DNA from 3 places in the Virgibacillus sp. Bac332 genome. Region 3 is predicted to be linked to each of the others. Evidence: riboswitches for the same ligand, from Rfam matches in the RefSeq annotation. Region 3 holds a riboswitch; each other region holds the start of a gene.
The links. Region 3 has a riboswitch for S-adenosylmethionine ahead of D9782_RS04900 (methionine ABC transporter ATP-binding protein). Riboswitches for the same ligand answer to the same signal wherever they lie in the genome.
Positions count from the first base shown of each region.

Region 1: another riboswitch for S-adenosylmethionine. It lies ahead of D9782_RS04350 (phosphoadenylyl-sulfate reductase); the one in region 3 lies ahead of D9782_RS04900 (methionine ABC transporter ATP-binding protein).
Region 2: another riboswitch for S-adenosylmethionine. It lies ahead of D9782_RS13180 (methionine biosynthesis PLP-dependent protein); the one in region 3 lies ahead of D9782_RS04900 (methionine ABC transporter ATP-binding protein).

Region 1 is NZ_CP033046.1:927,271-930,521, reverse strand. Features, by position in the region: gene D9782_RS04360 (DMT family transporter) at 190-540, shown strand; gene D9782_RS04355 (DMT family transporter) at 540-854, shown strand; SAM riboswitch class I at 1,060-1,162, shown strand; gene D9782_RS04350 (phosphoadenylyl-sulfate reductase) at 1,330-2,055, shown strand; gene D9782_RS04345 (assimilatory sulfite reductase (NADPH) flavoprotein subunit) at 2,168-3,251, shown strand, end outside.
Region 2 is NZ_CP033046.1:2,772,398-2,775,648, forward strand. Features, by position in the region: gene D9782_RS13175 (anthranilate synthase component II) at 1-588, opposite strand, end outside; gene pabB (aminodeoxychorismate synthase component I) at 1-11, opposite strand, end outside; gene D9782_RS13180 (methionine biosynthesis PLP-dependent protein) at 642-1,757, opposite strand; SAM riboswitch class I at 1,833-1,936, opposite strand; gene D9782_RS13185 (ROK family transcriptional regulator) at 2,258-3,251, shown strand, end outside.
Region 3 is NZ_CP033046.1:1,044,496-1,047,746, forward strand. Features, by position in the region: gene D9782_RS04895 (NAD(P)/FAD-dependent oxidoreductase) at 1-945, opposite strand, end outside; SAM riboswitch class I at 1,135-1,241, shown strand; SAM riboswitch class I at 1,323-1,426, shown strand; gene D9782_RS04900 (methionine ABC transporter ATP-binding protein) at 1,499-2,530, shown strand; gene D9782_RS04905 (methionine ABC transporter permease) at 2,520-3,170, shown strand.

The sequences.
Region 1 (3,251 bases), 120 kb from region 3:
GGACAAACCCCACGGAAAGGGAAGTGGGCAGCCGGAGTGGTGGTCAAGCAGTAGCTATTATTCCATAATAGCTACTAGAGGGAGCGTAAATCTGAGCATGTAGTGATAAGGACTGAGCGAATTTTGCTCAGGTTTTCTAAAAATATAATGACTGAAAGTCAGTCATGTGATAAAGGATGAAATACAGAAATGAATAAATCATGGATATATGTTGTATTAACGAGTGTTTTTGAATTGATCTGGATCTATGGATTTAATACCGCTAACGCTTGGTGGCATTGGGTCCTAATCATAGGAGCTATCCTTTTAGATCTCCATTTCCTGTCTAAAGCTTGTGAAAATCTACCAACAGGTACCGTATATGCGATATTTGCTGCTGCGGGAACAGTAGGTACAGCCATCATGGATATTTACTTGTTTGGTGGAAGTTTAAATGTAGGAAAAATGTTCTTTATGTTGATTCTAGTTCTAGGGGTTATTGGCTTAAAACTTTCTGATCAACCGGAACAGTCTGAAGCGACAAAGGGGGTTCAATCCTAATGGGTTGGTTATTTATTGCGAGTGCATCTGTATTTGAAATGTTAGGTGTCTTAGGTTTACGTCTCTATAGTCAACAGAAGACTATACGAAATGGACTGCTTTATATTGGTGGATTAGGTGGTTCATTCATCTTTTTATATGCATCCTTCTCGTATTTACTTGTAAGTGTGGCATATTCTGTGTTTATTGGCATTGGAACGGCCGGTGCGGTATTGATGAACATGATTTTCTTTGGTGAATCTACGAATAAGTATCGAATTGCTAGTTTGATTGCGATTATTATTGGAGTTACCGGGTTAAAAGCATTATCATAAGCATATTAGAATACACATGCTTTTGGGAGAATAGTACGTTCACATTTAGGTGATTCTTTTCATGATCTAAAAAAATTTATTGTCACATCTGGCTTGTTTTTTGTATATAACATGAATATCAAACTATTCTCATGTTTTGGAAAAAGGCATTGACTTTTTCTGGAAAACCATTTAATATATCAAACAATACAGTCATAGATTTTAATTCTTATCAAGAGAGGTGGAGGGAAAAGGCCCTTTGAAGCTTCGGCAGCAGGTTATTCTAACACTGTGCCAATTCCTACAGACAATGGTCTGATAGATAAGAAGAGTGCAAGATACCGTACAAATTACTCTTCTTATCACATGGATAGGAAGAGTTTTTCATAGCATGTTTATGTTTACCTCACTGCCTATTTCCAGTACATTTGTTTGCCTAGACCTTACGCCTTTATTTTTAAGAATAACGTAGGAGGGATAATGCGTGACAAGTCATATGCTGTCATATCAAGATTTTACTGTTGATCCTTTTAAAGATTTTCTCCCTGAGGATGAAACGAAAGGAGCCTCTACCATTTTAAGTTGGGCATATGAGCAATATGGGGATTCCATCGTTTATGCATGTAGCTTTGGCGCAGAAGGTATGGTGCTAATTGATTTAATAGCAAAGGAGAAATCTGATGCAGAGATTGTCTTTCTAGACACAGGGTTACATTTTCAAGAAACGTATGATCTCATCGATGAAGTGAAAAAAAGGTACCCTGATTTGCGGATTCGCTTAAAGCAGCCTGATTTGACAGTGGAAGAACAGGCAGCAAAGCATGGCTCGGCCTTGTGGAAGCGACAGCCAGATCAATGTTGTTTCATTCGTAAGATCAAGCCTCTTGAAGAAGAACTAGATAAGGTACCTGCTTGGATATCTGGACTTCGTAGAGAGCAGTCACCAAGTCGTAGTAAAACAGACTTTGTGAATAGGGATGAACGATTTAAAAGCATTAAAATATGTCCGTTAATTTATTGGACTTGGGACGATGTATGGAATTATATTCAAAAACAACAATTGCCCTATAATGAACTGCATGATAGAAATTATCCAAGTATTGGGTGTATTCCTTGTACCTCCCAAGTAGCCGACTCTGATGATTTACGTGCAGGTAGATGGACGGGGCAAACGAAAACGGAATGTGGCTTGCATACCACGGTTAATAAAAGCGAATCGTGATGATCTGAGTATTCATCTTTTTTATTTCGTTTAATTCCTAGTAAATTAATTGGTATACTAAGTATTTGATTGTATAGGTATAAAAAAGAACTTAATAGTGAGGTGGAACGTGTTGTCGTTGAATGTAACAAATAGCCCTTTTAATCACGAACAAATAGAACAATTAAATCTCCTGTTACCTACTTTAACGGATCATCAAAAGGTTTGGCTAAGTGGTTACCTTTCAGCTTTTATATCAAAAGAAGTCCAATCTGGTAATCCAGACCCCCAAGCCGTCAGTCAAGCAACGAATGCTGGCACAGATCCGAGAGAAGTAACCGTATTATATGGATCGGAGACAGGGACTGCCCGCTCATTAGCAGAATCGATGGCTGAAAAGCTAGACGCAGCGAATTTTTTGGTAACTTGCTCCGCGCTTGATGACTTTAAGCCAAAGAAATTAAAGAAGACAGAGGATGTATTAATTATAACGGCAACCCATGGAGAAGGTGATCCACCGGATAATGCGATCTCTTTCTATGAATTTCTTCACAGCAGAAAAGCACCTAAATTGGATCATTTGCGTTTCGCAGTGCTAGCGCTCGGTGATGAGTCGTATGAATTTTTCTGTCAAACAGGAAAAGACTTTGATAAACGCCTAGAAGAATTAGGTGGAGAGAGGCTATATGACCGAGTAGATTGTGATTTGGATTTTGATGAGCAAGCGTCTGAGTGGATGACGGGAGTACTCGGGGTTTTAAAGCAGTCATCTGAAGTTGTTGACAATACCGTTCTAGCAGGTCAACAAACGGCAGGCACGTTCGTTTCCGAACAACCTGGTTTTTCAAGAACAAATCCATTTATGGCCGAGGTTGTGGAGAATATTAATTTAAGTGGTCGCGGTTCCAATAAGCAAACCCGCCATCTAGAATTGTCCATTGATGGGTCTGGCTTTACCTTCAAACCAGGAGATAGCTTAGGGATATTTCCGAAAAATGACCCCGTATTAGTCGATCAACTTATGAAGGCGATGAATTGGGATGCAGAACAAACTGTATCTGTGAATAAACAGGGGGAAATTAGGTCATTACGAGAAGCTTTACTTTCCCATTTTGAGATTACGGTTTTAACGAAGCCACTAGTAGAAAAGGCAGCTACATTATTTGCTAATGAAGCATTAACCGATCTATTAACAGCAAGCAATAAGGAAAATTTAA
Region 2 (3,251 bases), 1.7 Mb from region 3:
GGCGAATGCATCTATTTGTCCAACCTTTCGTGTGAAAAAGTTCTCTAATAACTGTAGCCCTTGTTCGGATAGTATTGCTTCAGGATGAGCTTGAATTCCTTCTATTGGATAAGTTTTATGGCGAATTGCCATAATCTCACCTGTAACTGATTTTGCGCTTATTTCAAAGCAAGAAGGTAGGGTAGCCTCCTGAACAATAAGTGAATGATACCTTGTGACAGCTAACGGATTTTTAAGCTTTTTGAATATACCTTTATGATCATGGGTAATCATTGAAACCTTACCATGCATTGGTTGTTTGGCTTTTACAATACTAGCACCAAAGGCTTGAGCAATCGTTTGATGCCCTAAACAAATTCCAATTATTGGATATAGCGTATACAGTTTTCTTACAATCTCTAGACATATACCTGCAGAAGCCGGGTTTCCAGGTCCAGGAGAGAGCAATATGCTAGATGGGTTTAATCGTTTAATGTCTGCTATTGAGATTTCATCATTGCGAGCGACATATACTTGCTGGTTTAGCTGCTTCATATATTGTACAAGATTAAATGTGAATGAATCATAATTATCGATGACTAATATCATGTAGTTACCTACTCTCTTATAAACACTTCATGCGTTATTATAGCAAATGTAGGTTAATAAGCATATGTATCCACTTCAATTAATGCTTGTTTTAAATCCTCTATTAATTCATTTGGTTGTTCAATTCCAACTGAAAACCGTAGCAGTTGGTCGTCAACACCACGCTTTATTCTTTCATCTCTAGGTATGTCAGCGTGAGTTTGTGTTGCTGGATAAGTAATAAAACTTTCCACCCCTCCTAAACTTTCAGCAAAAATGATAAGCTTCAAACTTTGAAGGAAAGGATCTATCCATTTACTTTTTCGTAAGCGAAAAGATAACATACCACCTCTTCCTGGATATAGAACATTATCAACCATTGGATGCTCTTGCAAAAAGGATACGATAAGCTTTGCATTGGCTTCATGTTTTTCCACCCGAAGCGCAAGTGTTTTTAATCCTCGAATTAATAGCCAAGAGTCAAAAGGTGATAGCACAGCACCTGAAGCATTGTGGTAATTGGCTAATTTTTCAGACAAGGATTTACCTTTTGCCACTACTAATCCAGCGAGTACATCGTTATGACCACCAATGTATTTCGTGCCACTATGAATGACGATATCAGCCCCTGACTCAATTGGCCGTTGAAGTAGCGGGGTCAGAAAAGTATTGTCAACAATTAATAGTACATTATATTGGTGCGCTAATTCCGCAACTTTTACAATATCTATCTCTTGCATTAGGGGATTTGTAGGTGTTTCAATAAAGATTGCTCTTGTTTTCGAGGATATCAGTCGCCGCGTTTCTCCGTCATTCTTGAAATCTGTATATGTTGTCTGAATTTGATATGCAGCGGCGTAATGCTCTAATAATCGGTACGTTCCTCCGTATACATCACTCGTTACAATGAGTTCATCCCCAGCATTAAAAAGAGAGAATACTAATTGAATGGCTGCCATTCCAGAACTGCAAGCATACCCACTGTCAGCGGATTCCAATTTAGCGATTCCTTCCTCTAGTAAGGTTCTTGTAGGATTTTTCGTTCTTGAGTAATCATAGCCTGATGATTGTCCCAGTCCGTGGTGCTGGTAGGCAGTTGACAAATAAATAGGTGCGCTAACTGCTCCAGTAGCTTTATCACTCTTATTTCCTAATTGTACTAATTCTGTTTCAATGCTTCTTCGTGACATAATATCCATCCCTTCATTCGATGAAAAAAGCCTCTTCTAATTAAATAAGAAGAGGCTTACATCATTCGGTTACTCTTCCTATCTGCATGCTTTCGAGCATCTGGAATTGGCACAGTTCTCTTTATAAGTCTGTTGCCGAGGCTTCAAAGGGCCAGTCCCTCCACCTCTCTGGATAAGAAAATAGTTTATGTAATTTTTAAAATAGATTACAGTTGTTTTTGCTATTTGTCAAGGGAAACTTAGGGATTTACTCCAATGTACAGTTTACAGCATTTAGATAACATGGTTTCATCTGAAGATAAGTGGAAAATAATAGCAGATACGAAATATCGCAAGAAATAAATTAGTTAAAACATTCTAAAAATTAGTTGACTAATTTTTCGAACTAATCTATACTATTAATAACTTCACAGGAGAAACTATTTGGTTAAATACTGGAAAAATATAATAAATAGTAAAAAATCAATGGAATAAGCCATTTAATTCTGGTTATTAATTACATGATGTTAATAGGTGATCAAATGAAAATTAAGAATCAAGATTTTTTAAAAAAAGAAAATAGAAGTTTAGTCTTAGAAATAATTCTTAATCAAGGTCCGATCTCACGTGCCGAAATTGCCAAACAAACGTCGATGAGTCCTACTTCTGCTTCTCGAATTGTTGCATCATTACAAGAAAATAAGCTAATAAGAGAGATGAATATGTCTAGCGAAGGAATTGGCAGGAAGGCCACTTATTTTATTCCAAATGAACATTCTGTATTCTCAATTGGTGTTGAAATTGACCAGAAAGTTATTCGGATCGGTTTAATGAATTTTATAGGAAAGTTAACCATTCTGAAGTACTTTGACTATCAATCAATAGATCCAGTGGCAACAGTTCAATTTATAGCAGACCATATATTACAAATGATTGACGACGAAAATCTTACATCGGATCAAATTGCTGGAGTTTGTATTGGCTTACCAGGACTTATTGAGAATGACAAAGGTGAGGTGAAATTATCTGCGCAATTTGATTGGAAAAATATCCCTTTACAAGAGATGGTTGAAGAGAAAGTAGGCTTTACCGTATTCGTGGACAATGAATTAAAATTGAAAGCGCTTGCTGAGTATATTAGTGATCCTGAACCAAAAAAAGCGTATATGGCAATGATTGGTTTTGGTAGTGGGGTAGGTTCTGCGTTAATAAAGAAAGGAGAAATCTATCGAGGTGAAGGAAACTTCTCAGGAGAAATCGGACATACTATCGTTGATCCTTATGGAATTTATTGTCCATGTGGGAATTTTGGCTGTCTCCAAACGTATATTGCTGAAAAGTTTTTGTTAGATGAAGCATCTAAAACAAAAGAGATTGAAAATATTCAGGCCTTAATCATTGAATATGAAAATGGAGAAAAGTGGGCAAGAAATATAGTTGATAAAGCAATTACCTATGCAGCAATTACGATTAATAATGTTGTTTGCGTATACAATCCAGATTCCGTCGTTCTTG
Region 3 (3,251 bases):
TGCTTGATTAACGGCATTCGCTGCATCTACAAATGCTCCAGCAATTAAGTGTACCTTCCCATCAAACGATAGGATATCACCAGCTGCATAAAGACCTTCAATGGAAGTAGCTGATTTCGAGGTTCCTTTTACAAAGAAATCCCTTTCTATTTCAATATTTAAAGGGCTTTCTTTAATAAACGTTAATTCTCGTTCATAGCCATAGCTAATGATAAGCGCATCTGTTTTCACTTCTTCTTCTTGATTTGTCTCGTGGTTTCGTATTTCCACGGCTTCGATTTGATCGCCTTGTGCATTAGCATGCAACTTCTCAATGGTTGAATTAAAATGGATGTTAGCTGTAGAATTCATGATTTGCGAAATATGTGCTTCATGTCCTGTAAATTCATTTTTACGATGCACCATATGTAGCTGCTTAGCTATTGGTTCTAATTCGTTAGCCCAATCAATGGCTGAGTTTCCCCCACCAGATATGATAATGTTTTTATTTTTGAAATGCTCAAGACTTTGTACGGTATAATGCAGATTTGTTACCTCAAATCGATCTGCACCTTCAATATCAATTTTAATTGGATTTAATATACCGCCACCAACTGCAAGAATTACTGTTTTACTTAAATATTGATTACCAGAATGGGAAGTTAATACAAATAGGTTATCTTCATTTTTCTCTATTTTTGTAACTTTTTCGTTGAGAATGACTTCAGGATCGAATGTCAATGCTTGCTCTGCCATTTGATCAATTAAGGTAGCTCCAGTTACAGGAGTTAATCCACCTACATCCCAAATCATTTTCTCTGGATATACGTGTACCTTACCACCAAGCTTTGGTTGATATTCTATAATACGAGTTGATAAATCCCTCATGCCACTATAAAAAGATGCATATAAACCTGCTGGTCCACCACCAACAATAGTTACATCTGTAATATCTAAATGTTGCATATTATAATTACCTCCTTCGCCATTGATGATAATGAGAATCATTATCACTATGACTAATTATACAGAATTTTTTTAGGAAAGCAATAAACGGTTAGAAAAATAAATGACAGGTTTATAAAAAATTTTCAAATAGTAATTGACAGGATGTCGCATGCGTAGTATTGTATATATCAATTACAAAATATAAACTTCTTATTCAGAGAGGTGGAGGGAATTGGCCCTTTGAAGCCTCGGCAGCGGACTTTACAAAGTACTGTGCCAAATCCAACAAGTCATTTGTGCTTGGAAAATAAGAAGAGAGCGCCAATAGATATGGAAATCTCTTCTTACAAACAAGGAGGGATTTTTTTATTCGGAACAAAATTTTATAGCGTAACTTCTTATCCAGAGAGGTGGAGGGACTGGCCCTTTGAAACCTCGGCAACAGACTCTATGAAGTACTGTGCCAAATCCAGCAAGCTAAGAGCTTGAAAGATAAGAAGAGGATAGTATATGGATGCCTCTTCTTAACTGAAGAGGCATTTTTAGTACAGACATAAAGGAGTGATACATCATGATTACGTTTGAACGTGTAAGTAAAATTTATAATGGAAAGCAACAACAAATAAAGGCATTAGACGATGTGAATTTGCACATTGAAAAAGGTGAAATCTTTGGTGTTATCGGTTTTAGTGGTGCTGGGAAAAGTTCCCTTATTCGTTGTGTGAACCTATTAGAACGTCCCTCTTCGGGAAAAGTAACGGTTAATAATCAAGATTTGCTAAGCCTTTCTCCAAAGGATCTACGTGAAGCTAAACGAAGCATCGGGATGATTTTTCAGCATTTTAATTTATTAAATGCTAAAACAGTATTCGCAAATGTAGCGATGCCGTTATTACTTGCTAATGTACCAAAAGATGAAGTGAAGCGTCGGGTTATAGAACTACTAGAGTTTGTTGGATTAAAAGATAAAGCAGATAATTATCCAGATCAACTATCTGGTGGACAAAAGCAGCGTGTAGGAATTGCTCGTGCCCTTGCTACGAAGCCAAAGGTATTATTATGTGACGAAGCAACTTCAGCACTAGATCCAGAAACTACGAAATCAATTTTACAGCTGCTAAAGAAGATAAATGAAGAATATAACCTAACCATTTTGATTATTACGCATGAAATGGGGGTTATTCGCGAGATTTGCGATAAGGTAGCGGTATTGGATGAGGGGAAAGTAGTAGAAGCAGGTTCCGTATTCGAAGTGTTTGCACAGCCAAAGACAGAGATTGCACATAAATTTGTACGGTCTGTGATGCATGATGATATTCCTAGATCCGTATATGAGCTGTTAAAAGTGCTGGATCAACGTCAGAAAATTTATCGAATTGTATTCCTTGGGGAATCGACGGGACGACCGCTATTATCAGAAATTGCTAAGCAATATGCGGTTGATGTAAATGTGTTATTTGGCAGTATTACGGAGCTACAGGGAACACCATTTGGCAATTTAATCGTCAAACTAGATGGTGATGAAAATGAAATAAATCGTGCTATCATGCATATTCACCAACAGAAGGTAACGGTAAAGGAGGTGCTAGCAGATGTTAGTTAATGGTCAACAAATTGTGGAAGCATTATGGGAGACTATTGTAATGGTTGGCGTTTCCTTGCTTTTTTCGTTTGTAATTGGTCTAATCTTAGGGATTTTACTTGTTGTCACAAGAAAAGGTCATTTATGGGAAAATAAAGCAGTTTTTACCGTATTAAATGCCATTATAAATGTGTTCCGATCTATTCCGTTTATTATCTTAATGGTTGCTGTCATACCATTTACTCGTTTGGTAGTTGGAACTTCAATTGGAACTGCGGCAGCTATTGTTCCAATGATTTTATATGCTGGCCCATATATTGCTCGATTAATAGAAAATTCACTACTAGAGGTTGATCCAGGTGTGATGGAGGCAGCACAGGCTATGGGTGCAACACCTAAACAGATAATTATGCGCTTCCTTATTCCAGAAGCGCTTAGCTCCTTGTTATTGGGTATTACGATTGCCACCATTGGACTCGTAGGTGCATCTGCCATGGCAGGTGCAGTAGGGGGTGGAGGCCATGGCGACTTAGCTATTACTTACGGATATCAACGCTTTGATACATTGGTTATGATTATCACCGTAGGGATTCTCGTTATTATGGTTCAAGGCTTACAATCTACAGGCAATTTCATTTCTAAAAAAATTAGACGTCGGTAATGACTATTAATTTGAACGCTTTTTTCTAGCTATTTTTTAAAGCATTTATCGTTAAGTAACGTATTTAAAAATAAGGAGAGA